Linked DNA regions of Geomonas sp. RF6. The protein of the gene in region 1 interacts with the protein of each later gene in a pairwise test. Links are inferred from orthologs where the notes say so. Each region holds a gene or a part of one and is shown on either strand. Other genes may lie near its edges. The genes, in order: priA and LPW11_RS08760.

Region 1 (15,962 bases):
CACTCCCCTTGAGCTCACCAGCGCCTATGCGGTCTTCGCCTCCGGAGGATACCGGATGGCGCCGTACTTCGTGACGAAGGTCCTCGATCGCGACGGCGCGGTGCTCGAGGAGATGAACCCGCCGAAGATCCCGGTCTTCACCGATATCTCCAGCGCCGGCGCCCCCCCGGAGGCGAGCGAGGATGCGGACGCATCCCTGACCGGAGAGGGGGCGGCAGCCACCGCCCGTATCGCCGCCCCCGGCACGGCACCCGCGAGACGCGGTGCAGCGGCTCCGAACCAGGTCATCTCCCCCGACGTCGCCTACATCATGACGAACCTCATGGAGAGCGTCGTCACCAGCGGTACCGGCGGGCGGGCCCGGGCCCTTGGCCGCCCCGTCGCGGGAAAGACCGGCACCACGAACGACATGAAGGACGCCTGGTTCGTCGGGTTCGTTCCGCAACTGGTGGCCGGCGTCTGGGTCGGTTACGACCAGGAGCGCAGCCTCGGTGCCGGCGGGTCAGGGGGGCAGGCGGCTGCGCCGATCTGGACCGAGTTCATGCAGCGGGCGCTGGCGGCGATCCCCTCGAAGCGCTTCGAGCCCCCTAACGACGTCACCTTCGCCCTCATCGACCCGCGCACCGGTCGGCTGGCGCGGGAGGGGACTCCGGGTGCTGTGCAGGAGTGTTTCATAAGCGGCACCGAACCGTCCACCTACGACCCGGAACCGGTCCCGGTCCCCGCTCAGGCGCCCCTTCAGGAGCCGGTTCTCTAACCGTCTGTTTTTGCGTCTTTCCGGCGAAAAGAGAGGCGAGCGGGTCCGCAGTGGAGGAAGCTTTCCGGAAACGCCGGAAGGGGCTTCGCGGAGGGGGGGATGGGCGCTAGAACCGCTCCTGGCGCGGGATAAAATCATTTCCGGTGCAAATAAAGCCTTGCAAAGGAAAAATTTATGGTTATAGTGACTTAAATTTTTGCACATAAGAAAAGGAGGGTTAGACATGACAAAAGCAGAACTCGTCGATGCAGTAGCGAAATCGGCTAATCTATCTAAGGGCGCGGCCGAGAAGGCCGTCGGCGCTTTCATCAACAGTGTCAGCGAGGCGCTGAAAAACGGCGACCGGGTTACCCTCGTCGGGTTCGGAAGCTTCGAGGTCTCCGACCGCCAGGCCCGCACCGGCAGAAACCCGCAGACCGGTAGCGAGATCAATATCGCAGCCGCCAAGGTGCCGAAGTTCCGTCCGGGCAAGGCGCTGAAGGACTCCATCGCTTCCGGCAAGTAATCCCTCCCCACATATAGACAAACAGAAAAACCCCGCAGCTGCGGGGTTTTTTCGTTATTGCGCCCCCCTTGAGTTTGCCACCCCCCTCTGCTACGATACTTGTAGTTCCGAGAAACTCATGAGAAACAGACGCCGATCCCCGGACAGTGCCGCCGGGGGAGCACCCGTGAGGCGGACATGATAACCACGAAGAGAAAGACGAAGATCATCGCCACCCTCGGCCCCGCCAGCTCCTCCGAGAGCATGATCGCGGCCCTCATCGAGGCGGGGGTGGACGTTTTCCGGATGAACTTCTCCCACGGGGTGCACGCCGAGAAGGGGGAGCTCCTGCAGCGGGTGCGCATGGTCTCGCAGCGGCTCGGTCGGGCGGTGGCAGTCCTTGCCGACCTGCAGGGGCCAAAGATCAGGACGGGGCATATGGAAGGGGGGCAGATGCCCCTGGTGAAAGGGGAGACGGTGCAGATCACCACCCGCGAAATTCTCGGGCGGGACAACCTCTTTTCCACCGTCTATGCAGGGCTTCCGAGGGACGTGAAGCCGGGGGCGCGCATACTCCTCGATGACGGCCTCATGGAGCTGAAGGTGCTGGAGGTCTCCGGCGAGAACGTGCGCTGCCGCGTCGTGGAGGGGGGGATCCTCAAGAACAACAAGGGGATCAACCTTCCCGGCGTCGACGTCTCCGCCCCCTCCCTCTCGGAGAAGGACCTGGGGGATCTCTCCTTCATCCTGCAGTCCGGCTTCGACTACGTTGCCCTCTCCTTCGTGCGCCGGGGAAGCGATGTGGAGCGGCTGAAGCGGATCATGTACGAGCAGGGCTCCAACCTTCCGGTGGTGGCGAAGATCGAGAAGCCGGAGGGGCTGAAGAACTTCAGGGAGATTCTCGCGGTGTCCGATGCCATCATGGTGGCGCGCGGCGACCTGGGGGTGGAGCTCCACCCGGAGCGGGTGCCGCTGGTGCAAAAGAGGATCATCCGGGAGTGCAACGAGGCAGGGAAGCCGGTCATTACTGCGACCCAGATGCTGGAGTCGATGATCAGCCACGCGCGCCCGACGAGGGCGGAAACCTCCGATGTGGCGAACGCCATACTGGACGGCACCGACGCCGTCATGCTCTCCGGTGAAACCGCCGCCGGCGCCTACCCGCTGCAGGCGGTGCAGACGATGGTGAACGTGGCGGTGGACGTGGAGCACGCCGAGCTGTGGAGGGAGTCTCCGCGCCCCCTCTCCTACAGCAACAACGTCGCCTCCGCGGTCGCCGGCGCGGCGTGCCAGGCGGCAGCTACCTTGAAGGCAAGCGCCATCGTGGTCATGACCCAGTCTGGGAGCTCCGCCTGCCTCCTGTCGAAGTTCCGGCCGCAGCTCCCGATCATCGCCTTCACCGCCAGCACCGAGGTGCAGCGCAGGCTCGCCCTCTGGTGGGGGGTGCGCAGCCAGCCTCTCGGTGCGCTGGGGGGGGCGGACGACCTGATCCCCATGGTGGAGGAAACCCTCCTCAAAAACGGCTTCCGCAAGGGGGACCTCATCGTCATCATCATGGGGATCCCGATGGAGGCGCGCGGCTCCACGAACATGATGCGGGTGTACAAGCTCGGCACCGGGTGGTACTACGAGGTCTTCTGAGAAAAAGGGGCTTTTGGGGGTGGAGTGGAGAAAGCTCTTTTTCTCTTGCATTTCACCTGGCGCTGTTGTAATAATGTGCGGCTGACTGACAGACCCCATACGGGAGCCGGTGCTCCCCCCCATCGATCCAACCCCTCGCATTCAAGAAATCCCCAAGAGAAATGCGGCATAGCTATGGTTGGCAACGATGTACCTTGCCGGTCATAGATTCTTTGCCCCCGATCACCGCAGTGGCGCAGACGCCCTCGTGCGACCGGCTTCTTATTTTTTTTGCCTCATTCATTTCGGCCGTCGTGCTCCTCCCAATTCCGCGAGGAGGATGCGCCGTTTTTCCCCCAGGAGAAAAGGAATTCCATGTCTTTTGAAACGTTGAACCTTGCCCAGCCGATCCTCAAAGCCATCGCCGCCCGCGGCTACACCGACCCCACCCCGATCCAGGAGCAGGCGATACCGCTGGCGCTGGCCGGGAAGGACCTGATCGGCACGGCGCAGACCGGCACCGGCAAAACCGCCGCCTTCGTACTCCCCGCGCTGCAGCGCCTCCTCGTCCCGTCCACTGCGCGCGGCAAAGGTCCCCGCATCCTCGTCTTGACCCCGACCCGCGAGCTCGCAAACCAGGTCACCGACGCGGTGCGCGCCTACGGGAAGTTCATGCGGGTGAGAAGCGGCGCCATCCTCGGCGGCATGCCGTACCGTGAGCAGCTCGCCCTGCTGTCGGCGCCGGTCGACCTGATCGTGGCCACCCCCGGGCGCCTTATCGACCACCTCGAGCGCGGCAGGATGAACCTCTCCCGCCTGGAGCTCCTCGTCCTGGACGAGGCGGACCGCATGCTCGACATGGGCTTCTCCGAGGACGTGGACAAGATCGCCGCCGCCGCCCCGGAGGCGCGCCAGACGATGCTTTTCACCGCGACGATGGACGACGCCATGGCGAAGCTCGCCAAGCGGCTCCTGACCGAGCCGGAGCGCATCGACGTGGCCCCGCAGCAGATCACGAAGCCGCAGATCGAGCAGCGCCTCCACGTGACCGACGACATCAGGCACAAGAACCGCCTCCTGCAGCACCTGATCTCCGACATCAACCTGACGAAGGCGATTATCTTCTCCGCCACGAAGACGGGCGCTGACCAGCTGGCGATGGAGCTCTACTCCCAGGGGCACGCCGCAGCGGCGCTGCACGGCGACATGAGCCAGGGCGCGCGCAACAGGACGATCGTCAATATGCGCCGCGGCAAGGTGCGCCTCCTTGTCGCCACCGACGTAGCCGCCCGCGGCCTCGACGTCTCCGGGATCAGCCACGTCATCAACTTCGACCTGCCGAAGTTCGCCGAGGACTACGTGCACCGCATCGGCAGGACCGGCCGTGCCGGCGCCTCCGGCGTGGCCATCTCCTTCTGCTCCTTCAACGAGGTGGCGTATCTGGACAGGATCGAGAAGTACACCGGGGAGTCGTTGCCGCACCACGTCATCCCGGGGCTCGAGCCGACCCGGCAGTTGCGCCGCACCTCCGGCAACGCCCCCCGCAAGGGGCGCCCCTTTGGCGATCCCCGCAAGAAGGGCGCACCCTTTGCCAAGGGACGCCCGAAGCAGGCGGGTTCGGGGAGAAGGGAGCCGGTCGTGGAATACCGGCACGGCAGGGGGAACTAGTACCCCTTTGCGGGTTGCGCCCCTCCCACCTTTTTGGTAAGGTCAATCGTCCGGTCCGCGCTAATGCGAGGCGGACCGCGCGGTTCCATCCAGAAGGTGCCGGCTTTTAGCCGGCAAAGGGGGTACCAATGGCGGCTATCGAGATTGCTGAAGGTTTGTACTGGATCGGGGTGTACGACCCCGACCTCAGGCTTTTCGACGAACTCTACCCCACTGAATTCGGCACCAGCTACAATGCGTACCTGGTGAAGGGGAACGAGCGCTGCGCCATCATCGACACCGTCAAGGGGAAGCGCCACCAGGAGTTCCTGGACAATCTGCGTGAAATACACGATCCGGCCCGGGTGGATTACATCGTGGTAAACCACTCGGAGCCCGACCATGCCGGATCGCTCCCTTTCCTCCTCGAGATCTGCCCGAACGCCACCGTCCTCAGCACCCAGTCCGCCCGCACCTTCCTCGGCAACCAGATCCACACCCCCTTCGCCTCCAGAGTGGTGAAGGACGGTGACTCCGTCGATCTCGGCGGGCGCTCCCTTCATTTCTTCGCCGCACCTTTCCTGCACTGGCCCGACACGATGTTCACCCTCCTTCGGGAGGACGGGGTTCTCTTCCCCTGTGACGCCTTCGGGGCCCACTTCACCACCGGGAAGATCTTCGCCGACGAGAACCCCGACTTCACCACCGAGATCCGTTTCTACTTCGACTCCCTCATGCGCCCCTTCAAGGAGAAGATCCGCAGCGCCCTCGCGAAGATAGAGGGGGTGGAGGTGCGGATGCTCTGCCCCAGCCACGGGCCGGTTCACCGCAATGACGCGATGGCGCCGATCGATCTGTACAGGAAGTGGGCGGAGCCGAAGCCGCGTGCCGGGAAGAGGGTCGCCGTCTTCTACATCTCTCCCCATGGCAACACGGAGAAAATGGCGGAAGCGGTCCACCGCGGCGCGTCCGGGGTCGAGGGGGTCACTGCCACCCTCTGCCGCATAACCGAGACTTCGCAGAGGGAGCTCCGGGATCTCCTGGAGGAGAACGACGCCCTCCTTTTCGGGGTCCCCACCATCAACCGGGACATTCCGAAGCCGATGTGGGAGGTCCTGGCGGATCTTTCAGCCGTGAGCCTGAAGGCGGAGATCGCGGGAGTCTTTGGCTCCTACGGCTGGAGCGGCGAGGCGTGCAAGATGGCCGAAGAGCGTCTGAAGGCGATGGGCTTCAAGATCCCGGTGCCGTACCTGCGCTTCCCCTTCAAGCCGAAGGAAGACGGGATTGCCGAGTGCGAGTCGCTGGGACGCACCGTGGCGCAGGAGATCATGAAGAAGGAAGTGAAGGCGTAGGCCACGGCGTGGCCGACACCGACTTCGGCATGCCGAACTTTCTGCTGAGCCGGCCACTTCGGCATGCCGAAGTAGCCTTTCGATGTGAAATGTAGGCCGGAATAAGCGCAGCGTTTCCGGCATTTTTGGCCGCTGCAGGCGGCTGAACCCCATCCCCGCCCTGTCCTATCCTTCAAAGGGAGGAGACGCGGCGGCTATCTTGCTGTACAATGCGCTGCTCTCTACGCGCCATCCGTATTTATCGTTTTCCTCTTCCTTACTTTTCCGTTCTTCCGGCAGCAAGGTTTTTATGCCCACATCGCAAGTCGTTGAAGTAGCCATCCCACTCCCTTTGCACGGCCACTTTCATTATCGTGTGCCGGCCCACCTCGTACCGCTGGCGACCCCGGGGAAGCGTGTGCTCGTCCCCTTTGGCAAGAGGAAGATTACCGGCTACCTCCTTGCTCCCGCCGAGGCGGGGAGCGCCGAGCTGAAGGAAGTGCTGGAGGTCCTGGACGACGCCCCCCTTTTCACCCCCTCCGAATTGACCTTCTACCGCTGGATAGCGAGCTACTACTTGCACCCGCTCGGCGAGGTCATCAAGGGTGCCCTCCCTGCCGGTATCAACCTGGAGAGCCGCTTCATGTGCGAGACGGCAGAGGATGGCTCCCTTGTCCGCACCGAGGTTCTCCATGGCGGCAGGAGCGTGCGGATGGAGAAGTTTTACCGCGCCCTTCCACTTCTCGCCCCGCCGAAGCTGAAAGGGAAAGGGGTGGAGATCCTCTCTTTTCTGGAGGAGCAGGGGGAGGCTTCAGCCTCGCTCCTGCGGGAGCGCTTCGGATCGTGCACCCCTCAACTGCACCGACTCGTGGAACTGCAGCTTGCCGAGTGCGAGGAGCGGGAAGTTTACCGAGACCCCTTTCATGCAGAGGTGTACCAGAAGGACACGCCGCTCCCCCTCAATCCTGACCAGACTGCAGCCCACGACGCGATTTGCTCCGCGCTCCGCTCCGAGGCGTTCACCCCTTTCCTCCTTCACGGGGTGACCGGGAGCGGCAAGACAGAGGTGTACCTGCAGAGCATTGCCGTCTGCCTCGAGGCGGGACGCACCGCGCTCGTTCTCGTGCCGGAGATAGCGCTCACGCCGCAACTCGTCGGGCGCTTCAAGAGGCGCTTTGAGTGCGGCATCGCCGTTTTGCACAGCGGCCTTTCCGACGGGGAGCGCTACGACGAGTGGCGGCGCATCAGGCGCGGCGAGGCGCAGATCGTGATAGGTGCCCGTTCCGCGCTCTTCGCGCCGCTGGAGCGGCTCGGGATGATCGTGGTCGACGAGGAGCACGAGACCTCCTACAAGCAGTCGGAAGGTGTGCGCTACAACAGCCGTGACCTCGCGCTGGTGCGCGGGAAGCTCGCCAACGCTGCCGTCGTCCTCGGTTCCGCCACCCCTCTCATCACCACGTACCACGCAGCGATGGAGGGGAGGCTTCGCTACCTCCAGCTGCCCAGCCGGGTGCGGGAGCTCCCGATGCCCGAGACGACCCTTCTTGACGCACGCGGGCAGAAGGGGGAGACGCTCCTCGCGCCGCTGAAGACCGCCATGGAAGAGAACCTGGCGGCGGGGGGGCAGACCCTTCTCTTTCTGAACAGGCGAGGCTTCGCGACCTATCTCGTATGCCAGGAATGCGGCCAGGTCCTGCGCTGCCCCAACTGTGCGGTGACCCTGACCTATCACCGCGGCCGCGGCAAGCACGTCTGCCATTACTGTGACTACGCCATCCCCGCCCCGACCGTTTGCGGCGCCTGCGACGGCGGCGAGATCGTCCTTCTCGGACGCGGCACCGAACGGGTGGAGGAGGAAGTGCAGGAGCTTTTCCCGGAGGCGCGCGTGGCACGGATGGACCGCGACACCACTCGGGGAAAAGGGGGGCATGCACGCGTCCTGAAGAGCCTCGAGGACGGCAGCACCGACATCCTCATCGGCACGCAGATGATCGCCAAGGGGCACGACTTCCCCGGCGTGACCCTCGTCGGCGTCGTCTCTGCGGACTCCACCTTGAACATGCCTGATTTCCGCTCTGCCGAGCGGACCTTCCAGCTGGTAAGCCAGGTAATGGGGAGGGCGGGGCGCGGGGACAGGCCGGGGAAGGTTCTGGTGCAGACCCTGGCACCGGAGCACTACGCCCTCACCTGCGCCGTAGAGCATGATTTCCGCGGGTTTTATGAGCAGGAGGTAGAGTTTCGCCGCGAGGTCGGCTATCCTCCCTTCACCCACCTCGCTGCGCTGACCTTTTCCAGCGTCACCGCCAGGCACGCCGAAGATTCGGCATCCGAGGCCGCGCGCCTTCTGCTGAGGGTGAAGCGCGAGCTGAAGGCGCGGGTCGAACTCCTCGGGCCGATCTCGGCGCCGCTCGGGAAGGTGCGGGGCCGCTTCCGCTGGCAGATCCTCCTGAAGGGGAAGGAGCGCCCCGATCTGCACAAGATGCTTCTCGCGCTGCGGCACGATTTTACCCATCCATCGACTGTGCGGGTGACGGTGGATGTGGATCCGGTGGAGATGATGTAGGAGCGCTGGGCGACGCAGAAGGTCAAAAGGGAAGGCGAGGCCATCACGTTCCCCCCTTTGCGAAAGGGGGACAGGGGGGATTTGACTCGGCCAGGACCGTCCTGCAAAGTGCGCAACTGCTGTGGTCCCAAGCAATTTCTTTGCTTCGACTTCGCAAAAAAGTGGTGGGCCTATGTCGTTGATCTTTGGACTGCCGCAGCACTGCGGTTCGACGACCGAGATGTACTGTTAAACGGGCTGCGGTTCTGGAGGAGACTCGAAGATCAAATCCCCCCTGCCCCCCCTTCGCAAAGGGGGGAACGTTAGGCCTTCGGCAGTGCTTCGTGGCAATGTACCCAGCCCCGCAATTTCCGGATGAACCTTCGCAATGAGGGGACGCGAGTGCAGCGGGGCGGAGCTGAGCTGTCTCATAGTTCCCGATAAAAATAAAAAGGGCACCCCCCGCGAGGGAGGTGCCCTTTTTTTCTTACTGCTCCTGCAGCGTCGTTAGACGCCCGGTCTCAGGAACGCCAGAACCATGAGTCCCAGCAGCGTGAGGCCGATGAGGAGGGCGGTGAAGCCGAACCCTTTCACCAGGAAGTCGTACACCACGCCGCTCGTCTTCTGAGCCTTGAACTGCTCGGTGATCCCTTCCTTCTCGTAGCGCGCCCACTGGTCGCCACGCTCTTCGATGAACTCATGCTTGGACATCTGCCCGTTGAAGATGACGAAGTCCATCGGGAACTTCTCCGGACGTCCATGGGTGTTGAAGAAGTGGACGCTGAAGATGAAGCCGGTCGCCAGGAGCGCCTCGTCGGAGTGGACGATCGTTGCTACGTTGAAGGCCCACCCCGGGAGGAAGTGCCCGAAGAATTCCGGGAACCAGAGCATGAGGCCGGAGCCGCCGATGGCGAACATACCCCAGAAGACCGCGATGAAGTCGAACTTCTCCCAGTAGGTCCAGCGCTCGAAGGTCGGTTTCGGACCTTTGAAGAGGAACCAGCGGACCATGCCGACGACGTCGTTGATGTCCCTGAGGTTCGGCATCAGGGAGTCAGGCCCGAAGAGCCTCTGCAGGAAGTTCCCCTTGAGGTCCTTGCGGATGAAGAGGAAGTGGATGGAAAGCGCAATCGCCATCGCGAAGTACACGAAGGTGATCCCGGCGCAGAGGCGGTGGATCAGACCTGCGTTCGCGGAGCCGCCGTAGAAGCCCATGAGGATCTTCGCCCACGCCTGGTCGCTGAACTTCAGCGGGAGCCCCGTGAGGGAGAGACCGAGGAAGCTCACGATAACGAGGATGTGCATGAAGATGTGGCGCGTCTCGAAGCGGCGGTACTGCTTGTGCCCGTCCGGAACGGCGTGCGGCACGTGGCCGTTTTCGAGCTCAGCTGCCTTCTCCCTGTTCTCCACAAAGCCGCGGATCATCCACAGCAGCGTGTGCAGCCAGAAGACCGCGAAGGTGGAGACGAGAAGCCCGGTCATGGCGAGGAAGGTGTAGTACAGGATCGGGTAATGCTCGCGATCGTTGTGCTCGCCGTGCGCGTAGAACTTGGTGAAGAGGGCGGTGCTCCCCTTGTGGCACTGGCCGCAGGTCTTGACCAGGTTCTCGGAGTTGACCGTCGACTTCGGGTCGCTCGGCGGCAGGACGTCGTGGGCGCTGTGGCAGTCGGCGCACCCAGCAACGCGCTCGGGGTAGCCGAGGCGGTAGTTCTTGCCGTGGTAGCTGGAGAGGTAGCTCTCGACCGCAACCTCGTTGATGTGGTTGCGCTTCACCAGTTCCTCGTTGGCGTGGCACTTGAGGCACACCTTCGTGTGGAACTCGCGGTTGGACTTGGACTTCGGATCGCCCAGCGCCTTGATGTCGTGGAGGCTGTGGCAGTCGTTGCAAGCCGCGGAGTCCTGGTTGCCGGCGAGGACACCTTTGCCGTGCACCGACTGGGTGAAGCTGCTCTCTGCCTTGTGACAGTTCACGCAGCTCGCCAGCACCCGGCGCTTGTCGCCCTTCCAGGCAACGTGGGTGTGGATGTCGGTGTGACAGTTGGCGCAGGTGACGCCGTTTGCCAGGTGGACGGAGCCGGCGTGCTCGGCGGTCTCTTTCCTGTGGCAGCGCGCACAGTCGACCTTACCCACCTTCACCTCGCCCTTCATGTGCTTGGTCAGGTCGGTAATCTCGATGTGGCAGCTGGTACAGCCGTTCTTGCCGTGCACGGAGGCTGCATGGGCCGCAGCAGAAATCTTGTTGCCGTGACAGCCGAGACAGGTTGTCGGGTCGATGGCGAGCCCTTGCGCGGCGTACGCCGGCAGTGCCAGTCCGAAGAGGAGCAGCAGCGACGGGAGGAGGCGGGTGAGTCTGAGAGACATGGTCAATTCTCCTGTGGATTTTAAAACGTCGTTACGTTGCACCGTAATCGGGCCGGAGCAAGAACCGCGCTACTTTATAGGAAGGCTCCGGCATAATCAATAGAAAAAATTCTAATTAGATCAAATTGTTGCGCAGAATCGCGAGGTTGGGAGATTTCAGATCCCTGTATATTTTTTCCATACACTTTTGCGGGAAATCGTTTCGTGCCTGGCGGGTATAGCGGGAGCTCCCTTCTTCACAGTCGGGCGGGTAGAACAACCATCCCTTCGGAGAGCGCCGTTGCAAGGAAATCGAGAGCCTCCTCCTTCGGGATCCTGAGACTCTTCAGGAGATCTTTCGGAAGGCTCCTGCCGTCCAGTTTCTCCAGGAGCTGGAAGTACGGACGGGGAAGGTCCTCGGTGCGGACCTCCCCCCGGAAGGGGTAGATTATGGCATAAGATCCGGACTTTGGAACTTCCGCACTGAAAGGGGCGAGCTCCACCTCTCCGGCTTCGAGCAGCTCGAGTATCGGGTAGTTGAAGCGGGCAAGCGCGGCCGACGGGGGGACGGCCAGGGGGGTAGCAAGGAGGTCAACACCCTTCAGCGCACGCTTCGACGGGATTGCCGGGGGGGCGGCAAGAAGGGCCTCGGCGTAGAGGTGGTGATAGTAGGCGAGATCGAGTGCCACCGGAAGGAGCCGCTCCTTCTTGCGCGCCCTGAAGACCTCCTGGAGAAAGTCGTGCTGCAGGCGCCATACTTCCCGGTCGGAAAGGTCCTCTTCCTCGCGTGCGAGAGCCTGTCCCTCGATCCATTGTGCGAACGCATCCAGGAAGGCGCTCGGGGCGAGTTTGAGCCCGGCGCAGACGGAGTTGAACCAGGCGACCGCTTTCCCTCGGCTGTAGAAGATGTCGCACCCCCGCGCCAGGCGCCGCGCCTCATCCAGTTCCTTACGGGAGAAGCCGGCGGTGGCGGTGATGGTGTAGGGGGGGGAGGGGAGGTGCTGCAGCCCCGCCTTCTGCGCGTCGCTGAAGAGGCGCGTCCCGGGGAGGACCGCCAGCGGGAAGATGTCCAGGTGGTTCGGGTAGAGGGAGAGGGCGAAGTCGAGCGAGTCGCGAAAGAGCTTCAGGTTGTCCCCCGGGAGCCCGTAAATCAGGTCGAAGCCGAAGATCGCGCCCGCCTCGTTCAGGAGGTAGATCTTCTCCTCGAAGGCGTACCTGTTGAACTTCCTCCCGGCCGCAGCGAGGACGCCGGCGTCGGCGCTTTGCAAGCCGATCTGCAGGGAGCAGGTGATGGAGGCGAAGAGCTCCGCCATCTCGGCATCGATGAACTCGCTGCGCACCTCGAAGTGAAAGTGCACCATCGGCGCAATCTTGCGGATCAGGCGCAGGACCTCCTTCGCCCGCTGCGGGACCTTGTTGAAGGTGGAGTCCAGCACGAAAACCTGCGTCACCTGGCGCTCCACCAGGAGGCGCAGCTCCGCCTCGATCCGCTCCATGGGGAAGCGACGTACGGCGACGGCGGTTTTGCCGTCGAAACAGAAGGCGCAGCAGAAGTCGCAGCCGCGAGAGAGTTGCCAGAGGACCGCACCACCGGGCGGGGGATCGAGGAGGCCGCACAGATACGGAGAGGGGATCTTCTCGAGCGGCACCGGCGGGGCCGGGGCCGCGCTCGCCGCACCGGGAAGGAGGATACCCGGGAGATCGTGCACCCCATCATCACCCAGAAGTCGGCAGAGTGCCGCGGCAAGCGGAGCTTCCCCCTCTCCCTGGACGAGGAAATCGAAAGGAGCGTTCCGGAAAAGGGGTGCGGGGTTCGCACTCGCCTCCGCGCCACCGGCGCACAGGATGAGCTCCGGGCGGCTCTGATGGAGGATTTTCGCAATGGCGACACCCAGCTCCGCCCCCCACACGTAGAGGGAAAAGGCCACCAGATCCGGCTCGACCGCCAGGATCTTTCCCGCGCACGTCTCCGGCTCGTCTCCGGCGAAACATTCGACGATCTCCACCTGGATTCGGTCGCCAAGGAGCGCGTCCGCGAGGAGGTATCCTTTCAAAAAGGCGCACGCCAGCGGCACCGCCTGCGGGGAGGGGTATGCGTGGATCGCCACGAGGGCTATTTTCATGGATTCTTTCCGCGTACCTTTATGCGTGGCTTGCCATCTTCGACGACCACACGCATTTCGACTTCGGAACAGCCGTATTTCTTGATGATGCCGGGGACCTGTCTCGTCACGGCCTCGAGGACCTTGTCTCGGGAGACGGATTCGGTGGGGAGATTGCAGAGTCTGCGCGCCTCGATGTAGTCTTGGTAAAGCTTTTCCAGCTGACCTTCGGCGACGCCCCCCTTCGGTTGTGCCGAGGAGGGTGGGGTGGAGGATGGTGTGGGTGTGCCGGCTCCGCCTTCGCGGGAGTGCAGCGCCATCTTGAAGCGGTCGCGCTCGTAGCGCCCCTCGTCGATGAGGCGGGTGATCCGGTTCCACTTCTGTCGGTGCACGCTGAAGGTCGCGATGAGGGAGTTGTACTTGTACCTCAGCATCGTGTTGGTGATGGAGATATTCTGGTAGCGCCGGGCGAGCTGCTCGACCTCCGCGAGGAGAATGAGGGGCTCCCTCTTTTCGATCCCCACGAAGTACTGCTCGTACTTCACCACCAGCTCGTGGAGTAGCTGCTCCAGCCGGGTTATGTCCTCAGGCAACCCCATGGTCCCTCCAGTCGATGAATATATCGGTAACTTTTCCTCCTGTAAATGAGAAAGAGTGCTCTATGACACCGTTTTTCCGGCAAAGCCTTGACCTTAAGCGGCATTACTGTTAGATATATACAGTTTTGCGACCCGGCAGCATCTTTGCTGTAATGACCGGTGGTTACGGTCCTTTAACGGGTGGAAGAATTCTGCGGCGGCACAAGGAGCTGATACATGGCTGAGACAGGGGCGATCGTTCTCGCGGCGGGGATGGGGACGCGCATGAAATCGGCGCTGGTGAAGGTTATGCACCCCCTGGCGGGTGTCCCGATGATCGAGTGGCCGCTGGCGGCCGCTTTCGAGGCGGGGGTGGCCGAGTGCGTCGTCGTGGCGGGGCACCAGGAGGAGAAGGTTCGAGCGCACCTGGGCGAGCGCCCGGGGATCCTCTTTGCCACCCAGGCGGAGCAGCTCGGGACGGGGCACGCCGTGAAGTGCGCCCTGCCGCAGCTCCCTTCTTCCTGCGAGACGGTCCTTATCCTGTGCGGCGACACTCCGCTCCTTACCGCGGCGACCTTGAGCGAGATGCTGCAGCGGCACAAGGAGAGCGGCGCCACCCTCACCGTCATGACCGCAAAAGTGGCAAATCCCTTCGGGTACGGAAGGATCGTGAAGGGGAGCGACGGGACCGTTCAGAAGATTGTTGAGCAAAAGGACGCCTCCGCCGAAGAGCGTGAGATAACGGAGGTAAATGCCGGCGTCTACTGCGTCGATGCCGGATTCCTCAAAGCCGCCGTGGCGGAGTTGAAAAACGACAATGCGCAGGGGGAATATTACCTCACCGACATCGTGAGCCGCGCGGCCCGCGAGGGGAGGAGCTGCCAGAGCTTCCAGGTCGTGTCCCCTTCCGAGATGATGGGGGTGAACGACCGCGCGCAGCTCGCGGACGCCGCAAAGATCCTGCGCCGCCGCATAAACAGGGAGCTCATGCTCTCCGGCGTGACGCTGATCGACCCGAGGACCACCTACATCGACCGCGACGTGAAGATCGGGAAGGACACCGTCGTGGAGCCGGGGGCAACTATCACCGGAAACACGGTCATCGGCGAGCGCTGCCGCATCGGGCAGGTTTCGCAGATCCACTCCTGCCGCCTCGCGGACGACGTTACCGTGAAGGCGGGGAGCGTGCTGGAAGAGTCGGTGGTGTACGAATTTGCCAGCATCGGCCCGATGGCGCACCTGAGGCCCGGCAGCGAGTTGCACGCACACGTCAAGGTCGGTAACTTTGTGGAGACGAAGAAAGTGGTGATGGGGGAAGGGTCCAAGGCCTCCCACCTTACCTATCTGGGTGACGCCGTCGTCGGCAAGGAGTGCAACATCGGGTGCGGCACCATCACCTGCAACTACGACGGCGTGCGCAAGCACAAGACGGTCATCGAGGACGGCGTCTTCGTCGGGAGCGACGTGCAGCTCGTGGCGCCGGTGACGGTCGGCCGCGGCTCCCTCATCGCGGCGGGAACGACCGTCACCCAGGATGTCCCGGCGGATTCGCTGGCGATCTCCCGCACTCCGCAGACGAACAAGGAAGGGTGGGTGCTCAGGAAGAAGCAGCAGGGGTAAAAGCGGTTTTCTCCGCAGATTACGCAGATTAGCGCAGATTAGGACTTAGGAGTTGCGGAATCACGTCGCTTCGTGGTGACGGTGAACAGACATAAAAAGGAAAGGCAGAAGGATCGGCCTGGTGATGTGCAAGGAGTCGTGCGTCGCGGCTGAATCTGCGGAATCTGCGTAATCTGCGGATAGAAGCCTTTACTGAAGGGGAAAAAGCTATGTGCGGAATCGTTGGATATATAGGTGAGCAGGACGCCACCCCGATCATCATCGAGGGTCTGAGAAAGCTGGAATATCGCGGATACGACTCCGCCGGGATTTGTACCATCTGCTCCGGTGCGGCCTCCACCAGAAGGAGCCAGGGAAAACTGGTGAACCTGGAGAAACTCCTGAAGGAGAGCCCGCTCGTTGGCTCCGTAGGCATCGGGCACACCCGCTGGGCCACCCATGGCCGTCCGTCGGAGATCAACGCCCACCCGCACCAGGCCGGGAGCGTCGTGGTGGTGCACAACGGCATCATCGAGAACTACCTCGAGCTGCGCGAGGAGCTGAAGGGCGCCGGGCACGTCTTCAAGAGCGAGACCGACACCGAGGTCATCTCCCACCTCATCGACGAGGAGATGAAAGGGTGCGACGACTTCGTGCAGGCGGTGCGCAACGGCCTCGCCAGGGTCCGCGGTGCCTATGCCTTGTGCATCCTCTGCGAAAAGGAGCCGGGCCTCATGGTCGCCGCGAAGCTCGGGTCCCCGATGGTCGTGGGGCTTGGCAACGGTGAATTCTTCGTCGCCTCCGACATTCCCGCCATCCTCTCGCACACCCGCTCCATGATCTTCATGGAAGACAGCGAGATGGTAGTGTTCCGCGACGGCGAAGCGGTCTTCAGCACCATCAAGGGGGAGCCGCTGGAGAAGAAGCCGCGCCACATCGACTGGTCGCCGCTCATGGCGGAG
Region 2 (15,939 bases), 360 kb from region 1 along the record:
GAAGCCTTCCTCCAGCAGCTCGCGCTGGAAGGGAAGCTCGTGCGAGAGGATGTAGATAGTAGCGAACTGCCCCCCGAGCATGGTGCAGCTGGAATCCTCGATATTGCAGCCGAGGCGGTAGAGGATCTCCGCAGTCTGCGCCACGATCCCCGGGCGGTCCTTGCCGATGATGGTAACCGCGTAGTGCGCGAGGTTGGCTTTGCGACAATCAGTCATGGTAGCTCCCTTTATAAAAAGGCTTCTGTCCACAGATTACGCAGATTTACGCAGATTAAAAACCTGAAGACGGACGATGTTAGCCTGCTAAGGATTAGGTATGCCACGTATCTTAGATTTTGTTTGATTCAAAATCTGCGGAATCTGCGTAATCTGCGGATGACAAGCCTTTCCTCTTCCAAGTAATTGAAGTGCGCTTTTAAAATCTGCGTGAATCTGCGTAATCTGCGGACAAAACCCGCCTCTAGATTTTGTTCACGTAGACTTCACGCGGTTTGCTCGTGCCGTCGGAGGGGCCGATGACCCCTTCCTGCTCCATCTTCTCGATGATCCGCGCGGCGCGGTTGTAGCCGATCCGCAGCCTCCTCTGGATCATGGAGATCGACGCCTGCCGCGCCTCTGCAACCAGCGCCAGCGCGTCGTCGTAGCGCTCGTCCACTTCCTCCTCGTCGGCGCCACCCTTCTCGTCGCTCGCCTTCATCTCCAGGATCGACTTCTCGTACACAGGTTTTCCCTGCTTCTTCAAAAACTCCACCACCCGCTGCACTTCGGCGTCGGAGACGAAGGCCCCGTGGGAACGGAGCATCTTCGAGGTGCCCGGCGGAAGGAAGAGCATGTCCCCCATCCCCAGCAGGCTCTCCGCACCGTTGGTGTCGAGAATGGTACGGGAGTCGATCTTGGAGGAAACCTGGAAGGAGATCCTCGCCGGGAAGTTCGCCTTGATGAGGCCGGTGATGACGTCGACGGACGGGCGCTGCGTGGCGAGAATGAGATGGATCCCGGCGGCACGGGCCATCTGCGCCAGTCGGGCGATCGACTCCTCGATCTCGCGGCCGGCCACCATCATGAGGTCGGCGAGCTCGTCCACGATCACCACGATGTACGGGAGGTGCCCGTGCTCCAGTTCATCCTCCTTGGCGAGATACTCCTGGATCGCGGCCTCCCGCGCCTCCATCTCGTCAACATCTTCCTGCTCGAGCGACTCGTGCAGCTCGATCGGTTCGTCCTCCGAAACCTCGGGGGCATTCTCCTTCTTCTCGGCCTTCTCCTTCTCGCTGCGCTCCAGCTCCGCGTTGTAGGAGCCGATGTTACGCACCCCCTTGTCCGCCATCAGGCGATAGCGGCGCACCATCTCCTCCACCGCCCACTTGAGGGCAAGGGAGGCCTTCTTCGGGTCGGTGACCACGGGGAGGAGCAGATGCGGTATCCCCTCGTACACGGAGAGCTCCAGCATCTTGGGGTCGACCATGATGAGGCGCACGTCGTTCGGCGTGGAGGTGTACAGAAGGGACAGGATCATGGTGTTGATCGCCACCGACTTGCCGGAGCCGGTGGAGCCGGCGACCAGGAGGTGCGGCATGCGCGCGAGGTCGGTCACGAGCGGCAACCCGGCGATGTCCTTTCCGAGCGCCAGCGGGAGCTTCATCTTCCCGGTGTGAAACGCGTCGGAATTGAAGATCTCCTTTAGCGATACCATCTCCCGGTCTTTGTTCGGGAGCTCGACCCCGACGACACCCTTTCCGGGAATCGGTGCTACGATACGGATGGAGAGCGCCTGCAGAGCCATGGAGAGGTCATCGGACAGGCCCGCGATGCGACTTACCTTGATCCCCGGGCCGGGGGAGAATTCGTACATGGTGATGACCGGCCCCGGGCAGATCTCCACGACCTCACCCTCGACGCCGAAGTCCTTCAGCTTCTTCTCCAGGAGACGGGCGTTCATGGTCAGCGTCTCCTTGTCCTGCTTTTTCACACCCTCCGGCGGAGGATCGAGGAGCGACAGGGGGGGGGTGCGGTAATCCCCTTCCGCCTTGATGAAGTCGAAGGCCTCCTGGATCGGGGGAGTCTTCGGCTCGTCCCGCTTCTTCTCCTTCTTCGCCACCGCCATCGTCTGGGGGGGCGCCACAGGAGCGGGCTTGATGACCGGCGCGGGCTTATCCTTTTTCTTCTTCTCTGCCTTCTCCCCCTTGGACTCTTTCTCCTCCCCGAGCTCGCGCATGAGAGCCCGCCGCTCCTGGGCCAGGGCCCACCGCTCCTTGATAGCCCCGGCAGACCAGTTGGCGAAAAGGACGAGGGAGAAGCGGGAGAGGAGCATCGCCGCGGCGGCGAGCATCGGGAGGATGATGAGGAGCGCGCCGACCTTTCCGAACCCTTTGGTGAGAAGGGTTGCGGTCTGGTACCCGACGAAGCCGCCGGTCGGCACCCGCTGCCCGAAGAACTCCGTGAACTGCAGGTTGAAGGCGAAAAGTGCCGAGAGGGAGACCATGAGGAGGGCGAAGCCGACGTTCTTGTAGGTGCGCCAGCGGACCCATTCCGAGGAGAAGGCCCGGTAGGAGAGGTACAGGAGGGTGCCGGGGATAACGTAGGAGGCAAGGCCGAAGATCTGCAGCGCCACGTCCGCGAGCTGCGCACCGAAGCGCCCGCCGAGGTTGTGGGTCTCCGCCGAGGTGGAGACGCTGTTGAAGGAGAGGTCCTCGCCGTGATAGGAGGCGAGCGCCACAAGGAGGAATATCCCCCCTGCCGCCAGGAGTATCCCCTTCATCTCCTTGGTGAACTTCTCTTTCTTTTCCGCGACTTGATCAGTGCTCATATCATTCATTCTTTCTCGTGTGGCCGCATTTCACTTCCGGCCCCCGCCAGACAGGGTAAAAAGTTCATCAGAAAAATTCAGGAGAGAGTCGGCGGAACGTCCCCTCCCCCCTTGCGGGGGAGGGACAGGGTGGGGGGGAGGGTGCCATCATCAGAGCATATGGCAGCTTCACCCACCCCCTGTCCCCCTCCCGTCAAGGTAGAGGGGACGTCAGGCAGAGTTTCCCCTCCTACATCTCCATAATCAAAGGCAGAATAACCGGCCGGCGCTCCAGCGTCTTGTTGAAGAAACGGCGCAGCACCCGGCGCACCTCCAGCTTCACCTCGCTCCAGTCCGCGAGCACCTCGGTGTTTACCAGCGCGAGGGTGTCGAGCACGACCTTTTTCGCCTCGTCGAGATACTGCTGGCTGTCGTCCTCAAAGACGAAGCCGCGCGACACGATGTCCGGCCCGTAAATGATCTCGCCGGAGACCTGGTTGATCCCGATGATGACCACCACCATCCCGTCGTGGGAGAGGTGCTTGCGATCCTTAAGCACCATGTTGCCTACGTCCCCCACCCCTTTGCCGTCCACGAATACCCGCCCAGTTTCGACCTTGTCCGCGATGCACGCCTCCCCGCCGGCGAAGAGGACGACGTCGCCGTTCACCGCGAGGATGCAGCGCTCCTTCGGGAGGCCGACGCGCTGGGCGAGCTGGGCGTGCTTCACCAGGTGCCGGTATTCGCCGTGCACCGGGATGAAAAAGCGCGGCCGCACCAGGTTGTGCAGGATCTTCAACTCCTCCTGGCTGGCGTGCCCCGATACGTGCACCTCGGAGACCTTCTCGTGGATGACCTCCGCGCCCCGGCGGTACAGGTGATTGATGAGGTCCGAGATCGTCTTCTCGTTGCCCGGGATAAAGCGGGAGGAGAGGATGACGGTATCCCCCTCTTCCACCTTGATCTGCTTGTGGTCATCCATCGCGATCCGGGTAAGCGCGCTCATCGGCTCCCCCTGGCTCCCGGTGGTGATCATGCACACCTCATCCTTGGCGAGCCGCGGCAGCTCCTTCAGGTCGATGAGGAGCCCCTCCGGCACGCGCAGGTAGCCGAGCTCCCGGGCGATCTGCACGTTCGCCACCATGGAGCGGCCGTTCAGGAGGACCTTCCTGCCGCAGCGGACCGCGGCGTCCACGACCTGCTGCACGCGATGGATGTTGCTGGAGAAGGCGGCGACGATGACCCTCCCGGTGCAGCGCGGGAAGATCTCCTGGAAAGCCTCCCCCACCAGGCGCTCCGACAGGGTGAACCCTTCGCGCTCCACATTGGTGGAATCGGCCATGAGGGCGAGCACACCCTGTTCGCCGTAGCGGGAGAAGGAGGCGAGGTCGGTGAGCTCGCCGTCCACCGGGGTCTGGTCCAGCTTGAAGTCGCCGGTGTGGATCACCACCCCTTCGGGGGAGCTGATGGCGAGGGCGCAGCCGTCGACGATGGAGTGGGCGACCCGCAAAAACTCCACCTCGAAGGCGCCGAGGGAGACCTTGTCGCGCGGTCGCACCACGCGCAGGTCGACCTTCTCGTCGAGCTCGAATTCCTTCAGCTTCTCCTTCACGAATCCGAGGGTGAGGGCGGTGCCGTAGATCGGCACATTGAGGTCGCGCAGCACGTAGGGGAGCGCCCCTATGTGGTCTTCGTGTCCGTGGGTGAGGAGGATGGCGCGGACCTTGTCGGCCCGCTCCAGGAGGTAGGAGATGTCGGGGATGACCATGTCGATCCCCAGCATGTACGGCTCGGGGAACATGAGTCCACAATCGACGATAACGATGTCATCGCCGTACTCGAAGGCAGCCATGTTGAGGCCGATCTCTCCGAGCCCCCCCAGCGCTATGAAATTGAGCCCACTGCTCACATTGCAGGTTTCTTCCACTTACATTCCTTCTGTCGCGGCAGCCGTTTTATATAACGAGACGCTCTCTCAGCCGCCGGCTGCTTCGTCCGCCCCGCAAGCATCGGTGGGGGTGGACGCACCGGAGACTGCCGCGATCGAAAATTTCTTACCGTTGCCCCTGCTGCCTCTGCACCAGTCCCGCGATGCGTGCATCGCATTTGGCGATCCAGTCGGTCCCGGGGGAATAGAGGCCGGCGACGCCATAAAAGGCGCTTCTGAGGGACCGGTACGCCACCAGAGCACGGGGGACATCGCCACTGCGCTCGCACACCTCGGCTATTTCCCACAGTTTCTGGGCGGCGCGCTCCACGAGGGAGCTTCCCGGGGTGTACATGTGGATCGCCGCATCGTACCCGGCTACTGCACCGACAAAGTCCCCGGCAGCATACGCTTTCTCACCCTTGTCGAACTGGACGTGCTGACGGTACAGGGTGTTACCCCACAGCAGGACGATCGATACCACAGCGACGAGGGCGATGTTGAGAGCCAGCTTTTTTGCCATTCTGATTTCCTTGAAAATGCACGAGTCGCGCTTGTCCCGGCCTCTAAACCAGAGGAGGACGGCGGGGTTATCGTTTGAAAAAGTCCGGCGCCATGGTGAGGAGCACCCCCAGGAGCGCAATGACGACGCCGGAGAGAATCCCGAAAGCGGCCGCCTTGTCCAGCGGGCTCTTCAGGCGGTGCGCCGCAGGGAGTCCCCAAAAGATCAGCGCGAGCCCCGCGGCGATCATCAACAAATGAAGAGCCAACATCTATGCCACCTCCAGGTGAGCCGAAATCGCCTCACGCACCCGGTCCATGAGAGCCGCATCCTTTTCGCCGCTGCAGTAGACCGGCTCGGAAAAGGTGATGCTGATGGTCCCGGGATTGAGAATTGTAGTATGGGGGGGATTGATCTCCCTGCTCCCGTTTATGGTGAAGGGAACGATCGGAACCCCCGCCTTCGCCGCGAGGATGAAGGCGCCTCTCTTGAAGGGGAGGAGCGTGCCGTCCAGGGTGCGGGTCCCCTCGGGAAAGATGACCACGCTGCGCCCGGCGCTGATGACGGCTGCGGCCTGCTGGATGCTTTTCAGTGCCTTTCTGCCGTCGCTGCGGTCGAGCGGGATGTAGCCGGCGCGACGCATCGCCCCGCCGAAGAGGGGGATGCGGAAGAGCTCCTCCTTGGCGACCCAGGAGAAGCGGCGCGGAATGGCGCGGGTGAGGGCGAGAATGTCGAAGTTCCCCTGATGGTTCCCCATGTAGATGACGGGACCGTCCGTCGGGACCAGCTCCGCCCCCCGCACATCGAGGCCGATTCCCCCCCCTTTCAGGCAGCCGAACGCCCAAAACCTGGCCCAGGAATGGGAGAGGGCACCGCTTTTATCGATGAGGCCGCCGATGACGGCGCCGGCTGAGCAAAAGAGGGTAAAGGTAACCAGGAAAAGCAGGTACAGACGGGATTTAAGCATTCACACACTCCGGAATTTATCCCGGCTAACTTACTTGCTTTTACAGGCGGAGTCAAATAATTATGGCGATGAACGGTCGCCCCGACGCCGTTTAGGCCCCCCCCCTTGAAAGGGTGGAAAGTTGCGGTAAGCATTGTGCTGGAGCCCGCGGCTTAAAGATCCGCCACACCCCGTGGGCTCCCTTCGTTGCGGCCGCCGGGAGTTGGCTGAGAGCGCACCCCCATTCCAGAGCCTTCTCGACATGACCACCTTTTGCAGCCGCGCATAAAACGTTGACTTTGCGAAAGAATTGGTATATTGACCAGTACACTGGAATCCGGGGTGGAGGGCTCCGGGGGTTCTGCCCAAACTATGTTGCGGCGACCCGGACCCCGGATTCTGGGCCCATCACCGTTGAAGCCCCCCCTGATGCACAGGCAGGCTGCTCCTGTCCCGGGTTCAAAGCAGCCCCCTTTGCTATGAAAATCAAGATTGCCCCCACACTTTTTGCGTCACCCCTTCTCCTGCTCGCGTCCCTCACCCTCACCTCCTGCGCCCCCAGCGTTGAGACACTGGTACGTTCCACGACCAGGACGGCCGGAGAGGCAACCGGCGCCTCGCCAGCGGCTGCAAGACCGTTACGACGCCCGATCCCCCTCTACACCTACAAGGTCGTGAAAAGCTGGCCGCACCACAACTGGGCCTTCACCGAAGGGATCGTTTTCCACGAGGGGACGCTGCTGGAAAGCAGCGGGCTGTACGAGGCCTCCGCGCTCCTGCAGATCGTGCCCGGCTCCGGGCAAGTCATCGAGAGGCGCAGCATCCCCGGCGAGTACTTCGCCGAGGGGATCACCGTCTTCAACGACCGCATCTACCAGCTGACCCTCTCCGGCGCGGGATTCATCTACAACAGGGAAAACCTGCGCCACGTGGGGGACTTCAGCGTCGATGGAGCAGGGTGGGGGCTCACCCACGACGACACGCACCTGATCGTCAGCGACGGCTCCAGCACGATCCGCTTCGTGAATCCCGACGGCTTCACAACCGACCGGAGTATCAAGGTCACCTGCCACGGCGTCCCGCTGGCGCAGTTGAACGCGCTGGAGTACGTAAAAGGGGAGATCTTCGCCAACGTGTGGCGCACCGACTATATCGTGAAGATAAATCCCGCGACGGGGGAGGTAACGGGGTGGATAGATCTGAAGGGGCTCCTCCTCCCGGAGGAGCGCGAGCGGACAGATGTATTAAACGGCATCGCCTACGACGCCACCAACGACCGGCTGGTGGTGACGGGAAAGCGCTGGCCGAAGTTCTTCGAGATCCGGCTGGAGGAGGCGAGGTCCTGATCTTGCCTCTGGCGTCGCAAGCAGGGTGACCCCAACCTTCGCATCCCCCCTTTCTTGCCGAGGATATTCCTTTGCTTGGTCCCGGAAATTGTTGTAATATGCGCGGCACCTGAACCGCCAACGCGTCCGGCTCCGGATGGTGCCGGTGACGATAAGTTTTGGAATTCTGATAAGAGAAAAAAAGGAGAACGAAAGAATGGCCAGTCTTAACAAGGTGATGCTGATCGGAAACCTCGGAAAGGATCCGGAGCTGCGCTATACCGCATCGGGTACCGCAGTTGCTTCCTTCTCGCTGGCGACCTCGGACCGTATCAAGAACAAGAACGGCGAGTGGGAAGAGAAGACTGAATGGCACAACGTCACCCTGTGGGCGCGGCTTGCGGAGATCGCAGGCGAGTACCTGAGCAAGGGAAAGACCGTGTACATCGAAGGGCGCCTGCAGACCAGGAAATGGCAGGACAAGGACGGCAAGGATCGTTACACCACCGAGATCGTCGGCGAGAAGATGCAGATGCTTTCCGGCAAAGGCGAAGGCGGCGGCCAGCGCCAGCAGTCCCGCCCTTCCCAGGGCGGCGGCTACGGCCAGGGGAGCACCTACGACGAGCCGGTCTTCAACGCGGACGACGAGATCCCGTTCTAACGTAGGTAAAAAAATGATGTCGTAAAGAATGAGCCGTAACTCTTCGGGGTACGGCTCATTTTTCTTCTACCCTCTAAGTCGTATGAAGATGTGAAAGGAGAACGCAAATTTCTAGGGCGTCCCGTTCTTTCACACAAGTCGGGCACGCCTACTCCCCGTCCCTCTCCCACCATTCCGAGCGACCTCGTGCACGGCGGGGTACCCCCGCTGCCTCTTGGCCTGGGCTGGCGAGCAGGCCCCGGGGCGGCCCGGGGATCAGGAGACGGTTTCTTCTCCGCGCCACGAATTTTTCGCCTTGCTCCAATGAAGGCACTTAGTCTAAAGTGGCTCAAAAAGATCAGGCAGGTAACCCAAGCATGAAAACCTTCACTCTTGAACAGGTCTTCAACGAAGCAGCATATCCAGAGGTCACGTTTGTACCGCCGAGCAACTTCGCCCACATCCGATCCTCGTTCAAAACGAAGGGGAAGCATGTAACCATATCTGGTGCCTCTGGCACCGGGAAAACCACCCTCGTTACGCATGCTCTCCGGGAACTCGGAATATCCCCCAAAGACATCCTTTGGATCAATGGTCGCCAATTCGCAGGTGTAGATGCCGGCTTATCTGTCCTCGCACGCGCGCTGCGTAGCTCTGAGGATTTCGATGAAATCACCGACCTGCTGAAGCTTGTTTATTTCACCGTGATCGATGATTTCCATCACCTCTCCACTGGAGCTAAGCTCGAAATCGCAAAGCTCCTGAAGTTATGGCACGAGAAGGACGTCCGCTTCGTCGTGATCGGTATTGCATCTTCCGCAGCGGACCTCTACGGTGCGGATCCAGAACTCGGGATCCGGAATGACCCGTTTGAGATGAGGGAGCAAGACGAGGGGTTCGTGCGCACCTTGATCCGCCTCGGAGAAGAAGCCCTCAACGTCAAGTTCGGCGACAGCCTCTGCGGACAAATAATTGCCGCCTCCAATTGCGTTCCGTCCGTCATCCAGGTCATCTGCAAGACTTGCTGCATCGAGGCCGAAGTGGACGAAACCGTTGAAGGCGATCCCAAGGACATCCACTACGACCTGAAAGACCTGAGGGAGTCCGTACTTCGGGTCTTCCACGCGAAGTACATGAACAAGGTTGTGGGGCTGGCCCAAGGGAAGCGCCGAGCTCGAGCCGTTCACAACACGTACTTCGATATTGTCACTTGCATCGCCCGTGACCGTCGCTCCGAGATTCCAACGGCTAGCCTTTACCAGGACGTTGTCGGGGTTGTACCTGAGCGAGAGGAGCGGAAGCGGAAGGCTACATCCTTCTATAACTGCTTGAACAATCTTGAAGAGGTCATCTCTGAGCAAGGCCTGGACGACACGATTCACTTCGTGAAAGGCAAAGCCATTTCGATCGAAGATCCCACCTTCCGCTTCTACATGAACTTGGTGGACATCGAAGAGATCCGCAAGCGCATCACGATCCGGAACTCGCAATACCCCTATGATGTTGCTGTCTCCTTTGCCGGGGAAATCAGGCCGACGGTTGAGGAATTCGTCCGGGCTCTCGAGGATAGGGGTCTTTCCGTATTCTATGACTTCGACCAGCAAGCGCTCCTTTGGGGCCAGGACCTCCGGGTTTTGCTGGCACAAGTCTACTCTTCCGAGGCGTTGTATATGGTCGTGTTTCTGTCGGAAACCTACCCCGAGCGGGACTGGACAGAGTTCGAGGTCTCTATCGGAAAGAGCGCTGCGAAGAAGAGAACACAGGAATACCTCCTTCCGCTCCTTGTTGACGACGTGAAGGTCGTCGGCATTGCCGATACAGTCGGCCATGTCGACCTTCGTAAGGTAGAAATTGAACGTGCCGCTGATATTTTGGCCGAAAAGGTCCAGCTGGCAACGGAGGCGCCTAAGCCAGAGCCTGCACTTACACCTGCACCGGTTGCGGTCGCTGCGGTTGCAGCTGAATAAATGCAAGCCGGCGTGCGTTTACACGCTTAGCATTTAGTGGCAGCAGCCGAAGGTACGGGCCCCACGGCGCCATGATCCCGTAGGATTCTGCCACGGCCGCAACTCCAGGTACCGCTCTGCGGCTTGGTCCTCCAGGATCAGCACGATCTTCGGATCTCGGGGGGGGTGCCCCCTACCTACCCGAAAAGGCGCTGCATGGCCTGATGGACGCCGTCCCAGATGCTTGGCTGCGCTGCAGAGAGGCTAAGCTAAGGGTAGAGGCTAAGCTAAGGGTCGTGTCTGTACATTTTAAATTCCAACGCCTTCCTTACCGTCTCCGCCATCTCTCTCAACCTCGCATCGTCTTCCAACTGCACCGCGAAGCGGCGGCTTCCGGCAGTTATCGCCGCATCCTTTACTCCGAATAGTCCTGCTATCTCACGAAGCTTCGCCCCACTGAAACTGCTAAGGGTCGCGTCTGTACATTTTAAATTCCAGCGCCTTCCTTACCGTCTCCGCCATCTCCCTCAACCTCGCATCGTCTTCCAACTGCACCGCGAAGCGGCGGCTTCCGGCAGTAATCGCCGCATCCTTTACTCCGAATAGTCCTGCTATCTCACGAAGCTTCGCCCCACTGTACCTATGGCAAAAGTGCATCGCTGCCTGACGTGCTTTCTTCTTGCTGTCACCAAAAACTGCTTCAACCGTCCCAACGATTTCTTCAGGCGCAGGCCCTGCCGGTACCAATATCTGCCCCAGCGCAGGCACATTGACGTCTCTCTCGTCCTTATCTAGGTACGCGGCAATGACGGTCTCCGCGAAATCCTCCCTACCCAGTATCGACCCCGCTACCACTCCCGCTAACGGGCTTTCGCACTCACCGTTGAGCGCCTCCTCCACGAAACCGCGGTACTTCACCTGTGCTTCTTTGGTCTTTGTCCCGAAAAACTCCTCGATAAATTCCGTCCGCAACCACCTTGGAACTGGGCCTTCCCCAATGTAGCCTCGGTAACTCGACCACTGGTACTCTTCAGGGCGCTCCACTATGCCTGCCCGTACCGGATTCAGATGAATGTATCGGGAAATCTCAGTGGCATATTGACTTGCCTCGACAAGAATAGCCTTGTATCTCCCTTGGAAGAGATGACCGGACCTTTTTCTTTTGACGTTGAAGTAAGTGGTATAGGCTCCATTCACGTGGTGCATTATCTCTGACAGGTTGCCGCGAGGCGTCTCCAGAAGCAGGTGGTAGTGATTACTCATCTGACACCAGACATGGATGATCGCCCCATCGCGCTCCGTGGCACTCCCAAGATACTCCAGGAACTTCTCCCGATCCTTCTGCGTCTTGAATACCTCTTTCCGTTCATTTCCTCGTGAGGTCACATGATAAAAGGCACCGGGGTATTCCATCCGTAGCGCTCGGGACATAGGTCCTCCTACAGTTGATGAGATGACTACTCGCCATCCACCATACTAAAGGATTAGTTTTTGTAAATGTACAGACGCGACCCCTCGCTCCCCGCCCATGTGCTCTCCCGGTTTCCGTGCAAACAGCTTGCATGCATGCCCTGGCTCTCTGACTCCGCCGAGCCGATTCACCACTCGCGCTATCGCGGCGAACTATGTTGCCTTCCCCGCCGCCCTAATAGGTCGGCACTCGGATTGGGTGGTTTCGGAGCTCAATAGCCATGCGTACATGTCCCCCTGTGAACGCTTCCCTTCCCACCTTACGATGGGCCAACGCACCACTCGGGGCTATGGCTGATCGCTTCTCACTACTATATGGACGACTTGCACCTCCTACTCTTCGCCGGCTTTTACCGGCGCTTTCAGGGCGTCCCCCTCTTCCACAGGGTTGATATGTACCGGAGGGGTCTGGTATAGTCCTTCGCCACACCATGCTGGAGGACGAGGATGATTATCAAGAATAGTGACGACCGCGGAACCGATGTGATGGAATTGCATCGGCTGCTGCAATATCAAATCTCTGCTAAACAGCGGTTCCTGATAGAGCGAGAAGCCAAGTGCATCGGCTCCGGCGTCCGGGGGGAGGAAAGCTCCGCCTACTACATCAATTTCCGGTACCACGACAGCCCCAACTGGGCCATCATTCATGACTTGCGGCTGGAGTTCAAGGGCTTCGTGGCACAAATCGACCATCTGCTCATCAACCGCTTTCTCGATATCTACGTACTGGAATCGAAGAACTACTATTACGGCATTAAAATTTCCCCTGAAGGTGAGTTCCTCGCCTGGAACGGTAAGTCCTACGTCGGAATCGAATCCCCGATTGAACAGAACAAAAGGCATATCAGCCTGCTGGAGAAGGTTGTAAATCAGCGCGAGCTGCTGCCGACAAGACTGGGCATTACCATGCCTGCGGCGTATCACAATTACGTCCTGGTGGCGCCCAATTCCCGGATTGATCGCCCTGCCGCTGCCAAATTTGATGCGAGCATGGTTATCAAGGCTGATGCCCTGGTGGAATCGATCGGAAAGCGTGTCGATGCGATGGGAGTGGTCAATACCCTGGCAACGGCGGCGAAGATGGTGTCGACTGAAACGCTGGAAACCTTCGCCCGGTCCTTGGCTCGCCTCCATCGACCCGCGAAAATCAACTACGCGGACAAGTTCGGTGTGTGCGTCCAGAGTGGCAACGCGGCCGTAAAGGAGGAGCCGGTGACTTATGGGACCGCCAACCAGGCGAAGAACATGAGGTGTGAATCCTGCGGCGTTGAGGTCGAGAGCAAGGTCGTCTACTTCTGCAGGATTAACAAGGTGAGGTTTGGCGGGAAAGTCCTCTGCCAGACTTGCCAGAAGAAGCCGGTATCTGTCGAAGAGCCCGATATCATCGACCTGACGGATATGGCGGACACGGAAGAAAAAGGACACGGGAAATGTGACAGCTGCGGGACTTCAGTGGATAAGAAGGTTGCCTACTTCTGCCGAATGAACAAGAAGCGGTTCGGGGGAAAGGTTCTCTGCCGGACTTGCCAGTCTGCGTGATCATCAGTGCGTGCACTTGTCATCGTTATCGCTCATATCCCAAATGGTCCCCCCTCCAGTTGCTGATGATGCCCTTCTACTGACAGATGATGTTGATCTCGTTGTCAAAGCGCGCACCAGCAGCGTGAATCGAGCGAATGCTTGCATCCTCTCGAAGTGGTGCTCATTCTTTTCATTCACGACGAGCCTGTTTTGTGTTCTCCCTTGAAGGATGTCCAAAACACTCCGCGACCTTTCCAGCTTTTTCCTTCGACCGAGCCCTTTCCTCTGTTATTGCCTACTCTACATTTAATCTATCTAGTTTAGCCTGTGCGCTGCCATCAGTGCCTCTCGGACGCAAGTAAAAGGCAGCCCCAGCGGCTACCCTTGGTACAAGCTTGAGTAAAGGGCCCCCATATGCAGTTGCATCCTCATTACCATGTACTACCCTTTACAGGCGACGCGGGGACCACGGGAAATATCGGTCGAAAAGGAGGTACCCATGACGAAGGCGTTGTTGGGCTTCAGCGGGACGGATTCGGAATTTCTCGCGGAGGCCTTGGGGTGCTACTCGGCGCTGGCAACAATCGAGCTCGTGAAGAGCGCCCCGCCAGGTGTACCAACACTGGAGGAGATAAAGGAAGCTATCGACAACTTTCAGCGAGCTTTTGAGGAGTCAAAGTATCATGACTCGCGCCAGGTCGCCCTGCGGAACAAGTGGCGAGCGGAGTCGAAGAAGAGACTGGGCAAAGTCGCGCTCTTCCTCGAGGCGGTCTCAGATGATGACCTCACACACCTCAAAGAGGCCTTCCGGCTCAAGAAGACAAGGAGCCGCAAAGGGAAGAGTAAAGTGAGTGAAAAGGAGTAGCTGACGAGTATGATACGTTCCTTGCCAGAAGGCACGCCCCGTGGTCTCCATCGCAGGCCCGTCATTTCGCGTGCTCTTTGAAGTGGCGGGCCTTTTCAGGAGGTGGGCTCCCGCTACCTACCGCCGCTAACGGCCTCAACAATAACGAACATTACTCCCGCCGCTGATCCGCTCGTCTATGCCGCAGACCTCATTATGCACCCCGCCGGCACTGTGATCGGAGCCGCAACTATCATCGTCCAACCCGCAGACATCATCACCTACGCCGCAAATATTGCCCTCCATGCCGTAGACTTCATCATCCATTCTGCAGGCATCATTTATTCCACTCCAACGTCGTGTCTTCTACTCTGCATCCATGTAATGGGCGCGGCAGGCATCGTGATATGAGCCGCAGCCCTTGTCATCACAGCTGCAGCGGCGATGAAACCTCCCGCAGACATGATCATCCTTGTTGCAGACCTACGATAGGAGCCCGGAAATAAGCGTTGATCTGGAATCCGGTTAGCCATCTTATCCCAACAATGATGATTGGAGTTGCATGCATCATTATGCGTTCAGCGGTTGTGACTTATTGTGTCACGACCATCTGCTACCATGCGATCCTTAAGCAGCCGCGACTACGGAGGGGTACATGTTTGCACAACCTTTGGAACGACGCCTGGAGATCCTGGCTGACAGCGCCAAGTACGACGTTTCATGCTCCAGCAGCGGCAGCAGCCGCAAGGGAACTCCCGGCGGGGTCGGGGGAACGGCGGCGAGTGGGATCTGTCACAGCTGGACTGCTGACGGCCGCTGCGTCTCATTGCTGAAGATCCTCCTTACCAACAGCTGCATCTACGACTGCGCCTACTGCGTCAACCGCAGCAGCAACGACATCCCGCGCGCCGCGCTCACCCCGGACGAGTTGGTGCGGCTCACGATGGAGTTCTACCGCCGCAACTATATCGAAGGTCTCTTCCTCAGCACCGGCGTGGCTCGATCTCCTGACTGGACCATGGAACAGCTGATTCTTGTGGTTCGCAAGCTGCGCGAGGACGAGAGGTTTAACGGCTACATCCACCTGAAGGTGGTGCCGGGGGCCGATCCCCTCCTGGTCGCGCAGGCGGGAAGCTACGCTGACCGCGTCAGCATAAACATGGAGCTTCCCAGCCAGCGGAGCCTGGCACTGCTAGCTCCTGACAAGCCGCAGGAACTGCTGCTGACCCCCATGCGCCAGATGAGTGAGCTGATTGCCGCCTCCCGTTTGGCGGCAAAGGAGTCCCCCAAGGCGCCGCAGTTCGCCCCCGCGGGACAGAGCACCCAGTTGATCGTGGGGGCGACACCTGAGCAGGACCGGGAGATCATCACGCTCAGCGAAGGTCTCTATAGCCGCCTCGGTCTGAAGCGGGTTTATTACTCGGCTTTCGTGCCCGGCTCGACGGACCGCCGGCTCCCCGAACTCCCCACGCCTCCGCTATTGCGGGAGCACAGGCTTTACCAGGCCGACTGGTTGCTCCGCTTTTACGGCTTCCGGGCCGATGAGCTCCTGGACGACGCGCACCCCAACCTTGACCCGCGTCTTGACCCCAAAAGCGACTGGGCTCTGCGTCACCTGGAAAATTTTCCGGTGGAGGTGAACCAGGCCGGCTACGATACGCTGTTGCGGGTGCCGGGAATCGGCGTCCGCTCAGCAAAGCGCATCGTGGCCGCACGGCGAGAGACCAGATTGGGCGAGGCCGAGTTAAAACGGCTGGGAGTGGTGCTCAAGCGGGCGCGCCACTTCCTGACCGCCGGCGGGCGCCATCTCGGCGGCCCCAAATTCTATGTCGACCGGGTGGCGCGTCTGCTGATGGCGGGGGGAGAGGGGGAAAGACTGAAGCAACTGGACCTTTTCAGCGGCGGGGCGGACCTCTCGATGCTCACGGGGGAGCTGTGACTACGCGCTATCTCTACGACGGCAGCTTCGCGGGGTTTATCTGTGCGGTCGCCCACTCCCTTGAGGGGGGTGTGGAGCCGGACGGCTTCGAGCG

What was found.
Region 2: the proteins of priA (region 1) and LPW11_RS08760 interact in binary tests that used the Escherichia coli proteins (3 or more experiments, as listed by UniProt). The link is inferred for Geomonas sp. RF6 from one-to-one orthologs.

The regions. Positions count from the first base shown.
Region 1 is NZ_CP087999.1:1,682,600-1,698,561, reverse strand. Bases 5,788-8,775 are described here. They hold priA (replication restart helicase PriA), read left to right. Parts: upstream 5,788-6,149; coding sequence 6,150-8,402; downstream 8,403-8,775. Other genes in these bases: LPW11_RS07205 (FprA family A-type flavoprotein), read left to right, coding at 5,788-5,860. In the rest of the region: LPW11_RS07225 (penicillin-binding protein 1A), read left to right, coding at 1-757; LPW11_RS07220 (HU family DNA-binding protein), read left to right, coding at 981-1,262; pyk (pyruvate kinase), read left to right, coding at 1,440-2,882; LPW11_RS07210 (DEAD/DEAH box helicase), read left to right, coding at 3,237-4,529; more of LPW11_RS07205, read left to right, coding at 4,658-5,787; LPW11_RS07195 (cytochrome c3 family protein), read right to left, coding at 8,889-10,742; LPW11_RS07190 (B12-binding domain-containing radical SAM protein), read right to left, coding at 10,979-12,844; LPW11_RS07185 (MXAN_5187 C-terminal domain-containing protein), read right to left, coding at 12,841-13,422; bifunctional UDP-N-acetylglucosamine diphosphorylase/glucosamine-1-phosphate N-acetyltransferase GlmU, read left to right, coding at 13,639-15,021; glmS (glutamine--fructose-6-phosphate transaminase (isomerizing)), read left to right, coding at 15,231-15,962.
Region 2 is NZ_CP087999.1:2,040,371-2,056,309, reverse strand. The notes cover bases 6,460-9,424. They hold LPW11_RS08760 (single-stranded DNA-binding protein), read left to right. Parts: upstream 6,460-7,702; coding sequence 7,703-8,146; downstream 8,147-9,424. Other genes in these bases: LPW11_RS08755 (TIR domain-containing protein), read left to right, coding at 8,503-9,424; LPW11_RS08765 (glutaminyl-peptide cyclotransferase), read left to right, coding at 6,640-7,506. Outside these bases: LPW11_RS08795 (glycine cleavage system protein R), read right to left, coding at 1-216; LPW11_RS08790 (DNA translocase FtsK), read right to left, coding at 461-2,806; LPW11_RS08785 (ribonuclease J), read right to left, coding at 3,036-4,712; LPW11_RS08780 (soluble NSF attachment family protein), read right to left, coding at 4,840-5,235; LPW11_RS08775 (hypothetical protein), read right to left, coding at 5,303-5,485; LPW11_RS08770 (lysophospholipid acyltransferase family protein), read right to left, coding at 5,486-6,181; more of LPW11_RS08755, read left to right, coding at 9,425-10,092; LPW11_RS08750 (REP-associated tyrosine transposase), read right to left, coding at 10,537-11,502; LPW11_RS08745 (nuclease-related domain-containing protein), read left to right, coding at 11,989-13,080; LPW11_RS08740 (hypothetical protein), read left to right, coding at 13,562-13,927; LPW11_RS08735 (putative DNA modification/repair radical SAM protein), read left to right, coding at 14,562-15,845; LPW11_RS08730 (TIGR03915 family putative DNA repair protein), read left to right, coding at 15,842-15,939. UniProt on the Escherichia coli protein: Plays an important role in DNA replication, recombination and repair. Binds to ssDNA and to an array of partner proteins to recruit them to their sites of action during DNA metabolism. Acts as a sliding platform that migrates on DNA via reptation.